2 regions of the Streptomyces sp. Sge12 genome follow, and region 1 is predicted to be linked to the other one. Evidence: riboswitches for the same ligand, from Rfam matches in the RefSeq annotation. Region 1 holds a riboswitch; the other holds the start of a gene.

Region 1 (6,385 bases):
CCGGCGGCGCTCCGGGAAACGGCGCCGCCGGTACCGCCGGCCAGGCAGGGCGGCTGGTGAGCATCGGCACGGTGCTCACCACGCTGCGTGACGAGTTCCCCGAAGTCACCATCTCGAAGATCCGTTTCCTGGAGGCGGAGGGGCTCGTCGAGCCGCGGCGCACACCTTCGGGGTACCGCAAGTTCAGCACCGACGACGTGGAGCGCCTCGCCCGCATCCTGCGTCTCCAGCGTGATCACTACCTGCCGCTGAAGGTCATCCGCGAGCAGCTCGACGCGCTCGCACGCGGTGAGCAGATCCGCATCCCCGGGCCCACCCCGCACGGGGATGCCGCCGGTCCCGCCGGTCCTGCGGCCCTCTACGGCGAAGTGGGGCGGGAGCGGCCCACCGTGGCCCGGGTGGGCCGGGCCGAGCTGATCGCGGCCGCCGGGGTGGACGAGGTGCAGCTGGTCGAGTGGGAGTCGTACGGGCTGATCGCCGAGGGCCCGGACGGCGGATTCGACGCCGAGGCCGTCACCGTGGCCCGGCTCGTGGCCGATCTGGGGCGGTTCGGGCTGGAGCCGCGGCACCTGCGCGCCATGAAGGCCGCGGCGGACCGCGAGGCGGGGCTGGTGGAGCAGGTCGTGGCACCGCTGCGCAGGCACCGCAACCCCCAGACCAGGGCGCATGCGGAGGCCACCTTGAAGGAGCTGGCAGGGCTGTCCGCACGGCTCCACGAGGCACTCGTACGGACCGCTCTGGGGGTCCGGCTGCCCTGAGGTGGGGGGCCCGACTACCCAAACCTGCCGAGCAGGTCCTAGGGTTGCTGTGTGAACGAGCTCGACGTTGTGGGTGTCCGGGTGGAAATGCCCTCCAACCAACCGATCGTGCTCCTGCGTGAAGTGGGAGGCGATCGGTACCTCCCCATCTGGATCGGTCCAGGGGAGGCGACCGCCATTGCCTTCGCGCAGCAGGGGATGGCCCCTGCCCGACCGCTGACGCACGACCTGTTCAAGGACGTGCTGGAGGCGATCGGCGAGGAGCTCACCGAGGTCCGGATCACGGATCTGCGGGAGGGCGTCTTCTACGCGGAGCTCGTCTTCGCCAGCGGGGTCGAGGTGAGTGCGCGGCCTTCCGACGCCATAGCCCTCGCCCTGCGGACGGGGACGCCGATCTACGGCAGTGACGGCGTGCTGGACGACGCCGGAATCGCCATTCCGGACGAGCAGGAGGACGAGGTGGAGAAGTTCCGCGAGTTCCTCGACCAGATCTCGCCGGAGGACTTCGGTACCGGCCCGCAGTGAGGTGTCGGCCGCGTCGCCCTCGGGGAACCTGAGCCCATTCGACTAGCCTTTCCCCGCAAAGGGATACGGGAAACCACTCTCAGGGTGATTATCACTCGGCGTGCCGAGTGTGGCGATCGTTGACGCACCCCTGGTGACTGCCTACCTTCAAGGTGGGCAGGTCAAGGACGGAGGGTCGGCGTGAGGATCACGGGCGACGGTACGACCGGGGGCACCCCCGCACGGAGTGAGGCCGGGGCGTACCCGCTGCACGGTGGTGCGGTCGGCACCGCGCGCCGTCAGCCGGAGTCGACGCCGGTCGGACCGGTGAGCGATGACCCGGAGCCCGAGCAGGTCGGATACCGCGGGCCGACGGCGTGTGCCGCGGCCGGCATCACGTACCGGCAGCTCGACTACTGGGCGCGCACCGGGCTGGTGGAGCCCAGCGTGCGGGCCAACTACGGCTCGGGCACCCAGCGGCTCTACAGCTTCCGCGACGTCGTGGTCCTCAAGATCGTCAAGCGTTTCCTGGACACGGGCGTGGCGCTGCAGAACATCCGCACGGCGGTGCAGCACCTCCAGGACCGCGCTATCGCGGACCTCGAACGGATGACGCTGATGAGCGACGGCGCCACCGTCTACGAGTGCACCTCGCCGGACCAGGTCGTCAGTCTGCTCCAGGGCGGGCAGGGAGTCTTCGGCATCGCCGTGGGCGTGGTCTGGCGCGACGTCGAGAGCGCCCTGTCGCAGCTGCACGGGGAGCGCGTGGACACCGGCGAGACCGTGGTGCGGCACAACCCGACGGACGAGCTGGCCGCGCGCCGCAACCGGGCCGTCTGAGACCGGGCCGTACGGCACCGGCCCGAGCGTTGTCAGTGGCGTAGGGCAGCATCGGGCTGTGAGAGCCGCGCCGACCATCCTGCATCTGGACATGGATGCCTTCTACGCCTCCGTCGAGCAGGCGTCGAAGCCGAGCCTTCGGGGGAAGGCCGTCATCGTCGGCGGCCTCGGACCGCGCGGGGTCGTCGCCACCGCCTCGTACGAGGCCAGGCGGTTCGGCGTGCACTCGGCGATGCCGATGGGGCAGGCGAGGCGGCTGTGTCCCAACGGCGCGTACCTGATCCCCCGCTTCAGCCTCTACCGGCAGGTCAGCGACGTGGTGATGGCCATGCTGCGGGAGCTGTCGCCGCTGGTCGAGCCGCTGAGCCTGGACGAGGCCTTCGTGGACCTGGAGGCGGGAGGGGTCGCCTTCGACTCGCGGACCGCCCGGGAGACCGGGGAGCGGCTGCGGGCCGACATCCGGGCCGCCACGGGGCTCAGCGGGTCGGTGGGGCTGGCGGGGTCGAAGATGCTGGCCAAGGTGGCTTCCGAGGAGGCCAAGCCGGCCGGACTGCTGCTGATCGAGCCGGGGACGGAGCGCGAGCTGCTCGCGCCGATGTCGGTACGGACCCTCCCGGGCGTGGGGCCGGCCACGGGCGAGCACCTGCGACGGGCCGGGATCACCACCGTGGGGAAGCTGGCGGAGGCCGGGGAGGACGAGCTGGTCCGGATGGTCGGCCGCTCCGCCGGCGCCGGGCTGTACCGGATGGCGCTGGGGCTCGACGACCGGCCGGTGGTCGCGGAGCGGGACGCGAAGTCGGTGTCGGTCGAGGACACCTTCGACGTGGACCTGCACGATCGGGTGCGGATCCGCGGCGAGGTGCAGCGGCTCGCCGACCGGTGCGTGCAGCGGCTGCGGGGCTCGGGGCACTCGGGGCGCACGATCGTGCTCAAGGTGCGGCGGTACGACTTCTCCACGCTGACGCGGTCCGAGACGCTGCGGGGGCCCACGGACGACCCGGCGGTGGTGAGGGAGGCCGCGGCGCGGCTGCTGGAGGGCGTGGACACCACGGGCGGGGTGCGCCTGCTGGGGGTGGGGGTGACCGGGTTGGCGGACTACACGCAGGAGGACCTGTTCGCGCAGTCGCTCGCCGCTGAGCCGGACGGGGCGGAGCGGGTGCAGGGGGCGGAGGGAACGCAGGGGGTGCAGGGGGCGGACGGGTCCGGAGGGGACGCCGCGGAGGCCGGCGCCGCCGGGGCGGAGGCCGAGGCCGCCGCCGGGGCCCGTGAGGCCGCTGAGACGCCCGGGGAGCCGGAGCCGTCCCCCGAGCGGCGCTGGTCGGCCGGGAGCGACGTACGGCATGCCGTGTACGGGCCCGGATGGGTGCAGGGCAGCGGCGTCGGGCGGGTGACCGTACGGTTCGAGCAGCCCGGATCGGAGCCCGGCCGGGTGCGGACCTTCCGGGTGGACGACCCCGAACTGGAGCCGTCCGATCCGCTGCCGCTGGTGGGGGACGAAGGCTAGGCCGTCCCTTCCGGATCTTGTCGGACGAGCCCGCGGTGTACCGGTGCCGTACACGGCAAGGCGGAAGGGCGTCCGTGTACTGGACGTACCCGGGCGCCCCGACAACGCGGCCGGGTGCGGTACCGGGCGTCGCGGGCCCGGCAGGATCCGGAAGGGACGGCCTTAGCTCTCGTCGCCCGCCAGGTGGCCGAAGTCGCGGTGGAAGTCGGACGGCAGGGTCGTGTCCAGGCCGTAGTGGTGGTAGAGCTGCAGCTCCTGTTCGGGGGAGAGGTGGCGCCCGACGCCGAAGTCGGGGGCGTCCCTGATGAGAGCGCGTTCGAAGGGCACCCGGAGGGTGTCGCCCACCAGCTCGCTCGGCTCCAGCGGGACGAAGGCGTCCCGGCTGAAGAGCCCGGTCCGGACCGCGGCCCATTCCGGCACACCTGTGGCATCGTCGAGGTAGACCTCGTCGATGGTGCCGATCTTGGTGCCATTGCGGTCGAACGCCTTGCGGCCGATCAGGCTGCGCGGATCGATGTCGGTCTGCACGGTCCCTCCAAAAGGTCGCAACTGCTCCGTAATGACTACAGAAGTGCATTTCCGCAGCGGAGGCCACTCGGGGGAGGGGTCAGAACCTCGCTGGTACGCTGGTGAGTGGCTGTCGACCCTGTGCGGGAGAGTCCTCCGAAGTGAACGAGACGGAGGCGCCGAAGGAGCAAATCCTCCCCGGAATCTCTCAGGCATACGTACCGCACGGACGAGGCCACTCTGGAAAGCAGGAGCGGTACCGGGTGCGCAGCGCCGGTCCCACTCCTCACCGACGGTGAAAGCCGGACATCACGGGAGACCCCCGTGGCTCCGGTGAAACTCTCAGGTGCAGATGACAGAGGGGGAGGCCGTCCGGGTGCCCGCGCCGTGGTGCCCCTCGCAGGTCATACGACCAGGAGGCCTCCGTACATGACCGCCAACCGCATTCCGCTCTCCCAGCTGGAGCGAGGCATCCCCTTCGAACAGCGCCACATCGGCCCGGATGCCGAGGCGCAGGCGAAGATGCTCGCCCAGGTGGGCTACGGCTCCCTGGACGAACTGACCGCTGCCGCGGTACCGGATGTGATCAAGACCGCCGAGGGCCTCGACCTGCCCGAGGCGCGTACCGAGGCCGAGGTACTGGCCGAGCTGCGCTCGCTCGCCGACCGCAACCAGGTCCTCTCCCCGATGATCGGCCTCGGCTACTACGGGACCTTCACGCCGCCGGTGATCCTCCGCAACGTCATGGAGAACCCGGCCTGGTACACGGCCTACACGCCGTACCAGCCCGAGATCTCGCAGGGCCGCCTCGAGGCACTCCTCAACTTCCAGACGGTCGTCGCCGACCTGACCGGGCTGCCGACCTCGGGCGCCTCGCTGCTCGACGAGGGCACCGCGGCCGCCGAGGCCATGACGCTGGCCCGCCGCGTGGGCAAGGCCAAGGGCAACGTCTTCCTGGTCGACGCCGACGCCCTGCCGCAGACCATCGCCGTGATCGAGACCCGCGCCGAGCCGATCGGCATCGAGGTCGTCGTCGCGGACCTGTCCGAGGGCATCCCGGCCGAGATCGCCGAGCGCGGCGTCTACGGCGTGCTGATCCAGTACCCGGGCGCCTCCGGTGCCGTACGGGACATCAAGCCGGTCATCGACCAGGCGCACGGCCTCGGCGCGATCGTCGCCGTCTCCGCCGACCTGCTCGCGCTGACCCTGCTGACCTCCCCGGGCGCCCTGGGCGCGGACATCGCCGTCGGCACCACCCAGCGCTTCGGTGTCCCGATGGGCTTCGGCGGACCGCACGCCGGCTACATGGCCGTCCAGGACAAGCACGCCCGCTCGCTGCCCGGCCGCCTCGTCGGCGTGTCCGTGGACGCGGACGGCAACAAGGCCTACCGCCTGGCGCTGCAGACCCGCGAGCAGCACATCCGCCGTGAGAAGGCCACCAGCAACATCTGTACCGCGCAGGTGCTGCTCGCCGTCATGGCCGGCATGTACGCCGTCTACCACGGCCCGGACGGCCTGCGGACGATCGCGAACCGCACCCACCGCTACGCCGCCCTGCTCGCCGCCGGCCTGACGGCCGGCGGCGTCGAGATCGTGCACGGCTCCTACTTCGACACGATCACCGCCCGCGTCCCGGGCCGTGCCGCCGAGGTCGTCGCCGCCGCCCGCGAGGGCGGGGTCAACCTGTTCCAGGTGGACGCCGACCTCGTCTCCGTCGCCTGCGACGAGACCACCCTGCGCGCCGACATCGAGGCCGTCTGGGCCGCCTTCGGCGTCACCGCGGACATCGAGGCGCTCGACGGGACCACGGCCGACACGCTGCCCGAGGGCCTGCTGCGCTCGGACGCGTACCTGACGCACCCGGTCTTCCACCAGCACCGCTCCGAGACCGCGATGCTGCGCTACCTGCGCAAGCTCTCGGACAAGGACTACGCGCTGGACCGCGGCATGATCCCGCTGGGCTCCTGCACCATGAAGCTCAACGCGACCACCGAGATGGAGCCGGTGACCTGGCCCGAATTCGGCCAGCTGCACCCCTTCGCCCCGGTGGAGCAGGCCGAGGGCTACCTCACGCTCATCACCGAGCTGGAGGAACGTCTCTGCGAGGTGACCGGCTACGACAAGGTCTCCATCCAGCCGAACGCCGGCTCGCAGGGTGAGCTCGCCGGCCTGCTGGCCGTGCGCGCCTACCACCGCGCCAACGGCGACGAGCAGCGCACCATCTGCCTGATCCCGTCCTCCGCGCACGGCACCAACGCCGCCAGCGCCGTGA
Region 2 (6,385 bases), 4.0 Mb from region 1:
GCAGCGCGAACATCGCGGCGGCGTTGGCCTGCGCACCGGAGTGCGGCTGGACGTTCGCGGCCTCGGCGCCGAACAGCGCCTTGATGCGGTCGATCGCGATCTGCTCGACGACGTCGACGTGCTCGCAGCCACCGTAGTAGCGGCGGCCCGGGTAGCCCTCGGCGTACTTGTTGGTCAGGACCGAACCCTGGGCCTCCATGACGGCGACCGGAGCGAAGTTCTCCGACGCGATCATTTCCAGGGTGGACTGCTGGCGTACGAGCTCGGCGTCGACAGCGGCGGCGACGTCCGGGTCGAGCTCGTGGAGCGGGGTGTTCAGTACAGACATCAGGATCCCCTGGGGTCAGTTACCGGCGGTGAGCTTGGTGTACTCCTCGAAGGAGAGCGTGTCCTTCGGCTCCTCCGAGAGTCGGACCTTGAAGAGCCAGCCACCCTCGAACGGGGCGGTGTTCACGAGCGCCGGGTCGTCCACGACGTCCTGGTTGGCCTCGACGATCTCACCGGTAACCGGGGAGTACAGGTCGCTGACCGACTTCGTCGACTCCAGCTCGCCACAGGTCTCGCCCTCGGTCACGGTGTCGCCGACCTCGGGGAGCTGGGCGTAGACGACGTCACCGAGCGCGTTGGCCGCGAACTCCGTGATGCCGACCGTCGCGACGCCGTCCACGGCGTCCGACAGCCACTCGTGCTCCTTGGTGTAACGCAGCTTCTCGGGGTTGCTCATGACCTGATTCTCCTGGATGCGGGGGAGTGGATACGAACTGCGGTCTTGGGTACTGAGACGGCGCCGTACGGGTTCCCGTACGGCGGACGTGGTGCGTGGGGCTACTTCTGCCGCTTGTAGAACGGCAGCGCCACGACCTCGTACGGCTCATGCGTACCGCGAATGTCGATGCCTACGCCGGAGGTACCGGGCGCGGCGTGCGCCGCGTCCACGTACGCCATCGCGATCGGCTTGCCCAGCGTCGGGGACGGGGCGCCCGAGGTGACCTCGCCGATGACCTGGCCGTCGGCGACGACCGGGAACCCGGCGCGCGGAACGCGGCGGCCCTCGGCGATCAGACCGACCAGCTTGCGCGGCGCCTTGGTGGCGGCGCGCTCGGCGGCGGCCTCCAGCGCGGCGCGGCCGACGAAGTCCCCCTCCTTCTCGAACTTCACGACCCGGCCCAAGCCCGCGTCGAAGGGGGTGAGGGAGGTGGTCAGCTCGTGCCCGTACAGCGGCATGCCCGCTTCCAGGCGCAGGGTGTCGCGGCAGGACAGGCCGGCCGGGACCAGGCCGACGCCCTCGCCCGCCTTGGTCAGCGCCTGCCACAGCTCGACGGCGTGCTCGGGGGAGACGAACAGCTCGAAGCCGTCCTCGCCCGTGTAGCCCGTACGCGCGATCAGCGCGGGCACGCCCGCGACGGTGCCCGGCAGGCCGGCGTAGTACTTGAGGCCGTCCAGGTCGGCGTCGGTCAGGGAGGCCAGGATGCCGGGGGACTCCGGCCCCTGCACCGCGAGCAGCGCGTACGCGTCGCGGTCGTCGCGGACCACGGCGGCGAAGCCGGCGGCACGCTCGGTCAGGGCGTCCAGGACGACCTGGGCGTTGGAGGCGTTGGCGACGACCATGTACTCGGTCTCGCCGAGGCGGTAGACGATCAGGTCGTCGACGATCCCGCCGTCCTCCTGACAGATGTGCGTGTAGCGGGCGCGGCCGACACCGACGGTGGAGATGTTGCCGACCAGCGCGTAGTCCAGGGCTTTGACGGCCTCCGGGCCGGTCAGCGTGATCTCGCCCATGTGGGACAGGTCGAACAGGCCGGCCTTCGTGCGTACGGCGTTGTGCTCGTCGCGCTCGCTCGCGTACCGCAGCGGCATGTCCCAGCCCGCGAAGTCGGTCATGGTCGCACCGAGCGAGCGGTGCAGCGCATCGAGGGCGGTCAGGCGGGGGGCAGTGCTCATGGGTGTGGCTCCCGGGTCCCAGGGCATCGACATGACATGACGAGGACGTTCCTCCCCATCTGTCATCGGAACCTGAGAGGTTCGCCGAGAGTTCCGCCGATCAGCAGATCGCCGGGTCTCATCGACTTGCACCTTGGGTGGAGCTGCACAGCAGCTCGCTTTTCAGATCTGCCTCATCCACGCGGTACGGGGCCTGAGAGATTCAAGGGAGGTTCTTGCTCCTTCGGCGCCCGCGCACGGCCTTGCGGCGTGCCGGGACTCTCCCGCGCGGATTCAAGCGGCCGGTATGCAGTTGGTCCAGATGGCGCACATCATTGCACGCCGTGCTCGGCATCGGGCGGCGGGGGCCGAAAGTTCGTACGGCTCTCCGAAGGGTCCGACCGGAACCGCGGCCGCCGGATTACCGTCTCTTTACACTCAGTGGGCAAGGGTCCCGGTGACCCGATTCGGGGGAGGCGAACACTGTGCGGAGATTCGGAGTGGTGACGACGACAGGAACCGTGGAAGCGGTGCCGGCGCAGCGAGGCGCGCACGGCCGCAGGAGGGCGGCCGACGCCGGCCTCGGCCTCGTGCGCGACCTGCGCGGACCCGCCGTGCGCACCCCCCAGCCGCTCGCCTTCGCGGCCGGGGACATCGTCGTGGTGTCCGGCCTGCCCGGCGGCGGCAAGAGCACCCTGATCAAGCGGGCGGCCGCCGAGGGCGGGGCCGTCGACTCCCAGGACACCCGTGAGCGCTGGGAGCGGAGCATGCCCGCCGCGCTCCCCTACGCGGTGTACCGGCCGCTGGTGCGCGCCGCGCACTACTGGGGGCTGTGGCGGATCCTGCGCTCCGGAGCCTCCGTGGTCGTCCACGACTGCGGCACGCAGAGCTGGGTACGGGGGCTGCTCGCGGCCGCCGCGCGCCGCCGGGGCCGGGCGCTGCACCTGCTCCTGCTGGACAGCAGCCCCGAGGAGGCGCTCTCCGGGCAGGCCGCGCGCGGCCGCCGGGTGTCCGCGTACGCCTTCGCCCGCCACCGCGGCGCGGTGGCCCGCCTGCTCCGCGACGCCGAAGCGGGGCGCCCGCCGCACGGCTGCGCCTCGGTCACCCTGCTGGACCGGGCCTCCGCCGCGACGGTGACCCGCATCGCCTTCCACGCCTGACCGACCGGGTGCGGCGCCCGCTGCCGAAGCGAGCCCCGGCGGCGCGGCCGCGCGCGGGGCCGGTACCCTGCGGGGCGACACGCGGCGGGATCACGGAGGCACGGGACATGCAGGGCAGTGGCTGGCCGGCGAATGAGCTGGAGCAGGTGCTCGGGGCGGCGCTGGGGCAGCCGGACGCCGGGGGGCGGATCCTGGAGGTCCTCGGGCGCAGCCAGGTGTGGGTACCGCTGCCGGGCGGCGCGACCGCGCCGACGGGCGGGCTCGACCTGCCCACCATGGACATCGGCGGGGCGGCGTACGTCCCCGTCTACAGCTCCGAGGCCCAGTTCCTGGCCTGCGCGGGCCCCGGCATGGACTTCGCGGTGGCGCCCGCCGTGGAGTTCGCCCGCGGCCTGCCCCCGCAGCTCGGCATCGCCGTCAACCCCGAGGGCGCCGTCGGCGTACCGCTCCCGCCGCCCGCCGTCGCCGAGCTGTGCCGCTCCGGGCGGACCCCGCTCGACGGCCCCGCCACCGGCGGCCGCGTGCGGCTCTACGAGCCCGACTGGCAGGACGACCCGGTGGACTTCCTGGCGGCCGCCACCGAGGAGTTCCGCGCCACCGGGGTGGTCGCCGCCGCGTACCGCTGCCTCGCCAGCGTCGAGGGCGGGGAGCCCCAGCTGTTCATCGGTGTCCGCCTGGTGGGATGGGAACCGGAGATGCAGGGCGCGCCGATGGAGGCCCTCGGACGGGCCCTGACCCGCGTCCCGCCGCCGTGGCCCGTGCAGTTGATCCTCCTGGACGCCGTCCAGGACCCGGTCACGGACTGGATTCGTGAGCGCGTACGCCCCTTCTACCTGCCGTAGGGCCGCTTAAGCTGGTTACATCTCCTGGCCGCACGCGTGATGCCGGTTCGGAGGGCACGCGTGGAGCGACGGGCGGACGAAGAGGGGTACCGGGTGAGTGCGTCAGGCACGGCCGCGGCCGGGCAGGTCGAGCACATGATGCGCCAGGTGACTCCCGGGCGCTACGAGAGTTACGAGTCGCTCCTGCATGCCCTCTCCGAGGGCCGGCTGTGGATGCTGCTCTGGCAGGGGCAGCCGGGCTCGCCGGACGCCCAGTACGGCGGCATGGAGGTGGAGAGCCTCGGCTACGCGCCCTGCGTCACCTCCCCCCAGGAGCTGGCGGCCAGCGGCTGGAACCGGGGCTACGAAGTGGTCACCGGGCGGGACATCGCCCGCGCGCTGTACCCGGACCGCTGGGGCCTGTGGCTCAACCCGCACGCCCAGGGGGGCGGCCTCGGCGTGCCCTGGGCCGACCTGCGCCGGATCGCCACCGGCCTGGACCGGATGCCGGCGGGCCCGCTGCGGCTGTCCGAGCCCGCGATCGAGCTGCCGCAGTTCTACGGGCTCCTGACCCAGCACGCGCACCGCACCCCGGCCGTCCGGTCGCTGCGCCGCGCCTGGGTGCAGCCCGCGCTGGGCTCCCCGTACCTCGCGGTCGGGCTCGACCTGTACGACGCCTCCGCGCCCGCTCTGGAATCCGTACGGGAGATGATGCGCCAGTCGGTCGGGGTGGTCCCCGAGGGGGTCCCGGTGTGCACGGTCGCGCTCGCGGACGAGCACGACCCCGTGGCGATGTGGCTGCGCGCGCAGACCCGGCCCTTCTACGACCGCGAGGGCCAGGCTCCGGCGTACTGACCGCCCCGTTCGCGATATCCGCATATTGAGACATCCGTCTCGAAGGCCGCACCGGTCCCCTCGGTGCGGCCTTCGGCATATCCGGTGAATCCGCACAGGATCCCTACCCGAAAGGGTAGTTGGGCCGGATGTCCGATCCGTGCCGAACGGGCGGTGTTTCACCGCTCAACAGATCGCGGGGTTCGGATAACGGAAGGTGTAGGCCTAGATCACGGTTGCGCATCACATCCCCGGCAGGTCTGGCGGGCGCTCGAGAGGGCGTTGAAGACTCCACCCCACCGAAGGCCGGTCCATCTCGCAAGCACCGGCCCTTCACGTGCACTTCAGGCACATTTCTCGCCAATCGCACCACCAGCGACGCCGATTGAACCAAGCCGCCACAGCGGCGGGCATGGGCCGGCCACCGTCGGCCGAGAGGGGTCCCCACCACGATGACGGCACCACTGCACGACACCGGAGCGGCCGAGCCCGCGGCCGTGGCCACCCCCGAGGTTCCGCAGAAGGCGATCGAGGGCCGCTCCCCGTGGCAGATCGCCTGGCTGCGCCTGAAGCGCGACAAGGTCGCGCTGGCCGGCGGCGTCATCGTGCTGCTGCTGATCCTCGTCGCGATCTTCGCGCCGCTGATCGTCAAGGCCTTCGGGCACCCGCCGGAGGAGCTGCACGAGGACCTCCTGGACCCGCTGCTCGGCCTGCCGGTCGGCGACTGGGGCGGCATGAGCGGCGACTTCCTGCTGGGCATCGAGCCGGTCAACGGGCGCGACGTCTTCAGCCGGATCGTCTACGGCGCCCGGATCTCGCTGCTGGTGGCCTTCCTGTCCGCCTTCGTGGCGGTTTCGCTGGGCACCTTCTTCGGCATCATCGCCGGCTACTTCGGCGGCTGGGTCGACGCGGCCATCAGCCGGGTCATGGACCTGCTGCTGGCCTTCCCGCAGCTGCTCTTCATCATCGCGCTGATCTCCGTCATCCCCAACAAGCTGTGGGGCTTCGAGGGATCGGGCCTGCGCATCGCCGTACTGGTGCTGGTCATCGGATTCTTCGGCTGGCCGTACATCGGCCGGATCGTCCGCGGCCAGACCCTCTCGCTGCGCGAGCGCGAGTACGTGGAGGCCGCCCGCAGCCTCGGCGCCGGCCGCTTCTACATCCTCTTCCGCGAACTGCTCCCGAACCTGGTGGCGCCCATCACCGTCTACGCGACGCTGATGATCCCCACCAACGTGCTGACCGAGGCGGCTCTCAGCTTCCTCGGAGTCGGCGTCAAGCCGCCCACGCCGTCCTGGGGAGAAACCCTCTCCACGGCCGTGCGTACCTACGAGGACGATCCGCTCTTCATGATCTTCCCCGGCGTGGCGATCTTCATCACCGTGCTGGCCTTCAACCTCTTCGGCGACGGCGTCCGTGACGCCCTCGACCCGAAGGGCTCCCGCTAGCCGACGCAGGGCCAACCAGGAACCGGCCTCGTGCCGTACGTACACCGGAACTACAACGGAGGGTTGCGAGCATCGTGACTACCCATCGCACGTCGAAGCGCAGACTTGCTGCCGGCACGGCCGTCGTGCTCGCGGTCATGCTGACCGCGACCGCCTGTGGCGGAGACGGCAAGAAGGACGAGAAGGCGGCCGCCGGCGGCGG

The links. Region 1 has a riboswitch for glycine ahead of gcvP (aminomethyl-transferring glycine dehydrogenase). Riboswitches for the same ligand answer to the same signal wherever they lie in the genome.
Region 2: it holds a riboswitch for glycine, as region 1 does, so the genes downstream of both, gcvT (glycine cleavage system aminomethyltransferase GcvT) here and gcvP (aminomethyl-transferring glycine dehydrogenase) in region 1, are expected to answer to the same signal.

What each region holds. Positions count from the first base shown of each region.
Region 1 covers NZ_CP020555.1:6,570,996-6,577,380, forward strand. Annotated here, with positions in the region: gene ftsR (transcriptional regulator FtsR) at 1-758, shown strand, start outside; gene B6R96_RS29560 (bifunctional nuclease family protein) at 810-1,283, shown strand; gene B6R96_RS29565 (MerR family transcriptional regulator) at 1,464-2,102, shown strand; gene B6R96_RS29570 (DNA polymerase IV) at 2,161-3,606, shown strand; gene B6R96_RS29575 (PRC-barrel domain-containing protein) at 3,769-4,134, opposite strand; glycine riboswitch at 4,248-4,347, shown strand; gene gcvP (aminomethyl-transferring glycine dehydrogenase) at 4,543-6,385, shown strand, end outside.
Region 2 covers NZ_CP020555.1:2,604,145-2,610,529, reverse strand. Annotated here, with positions in the region: gene glyA (serine hydroxymethyltransferase) at 1-328, opposite strand, end outside; gene gcvH (glycine cleavage system protein GcvH) at 344-724, opposite strand; gene gcvT (glycine cleavage system aminomethyltransferase GcvT) at 826-1,941, opposite strand; glycine riboswitch at 2,114-2,217, opposite strand; gene B6R96_RS11225 (AAA family ATPase) at 2,424-3,080, shown strand; gene B6R96_RS11220 (enhanced serine sensitivity protein SseB) at 3,188-3,922, shown strand; gene B6R96_RS11215 (enhanced serine sensitivity protein SseB C-terminal domain-containing protein) at 4,016-4,756, shown strand; gene B6R96_RS11210 (ABC transporter permease) at 5,188-6,183, shown strand; gene B6R96_RS11205 (ABC transporter substrate-binding protein) at 6,258-6,385, shown strand, end outside.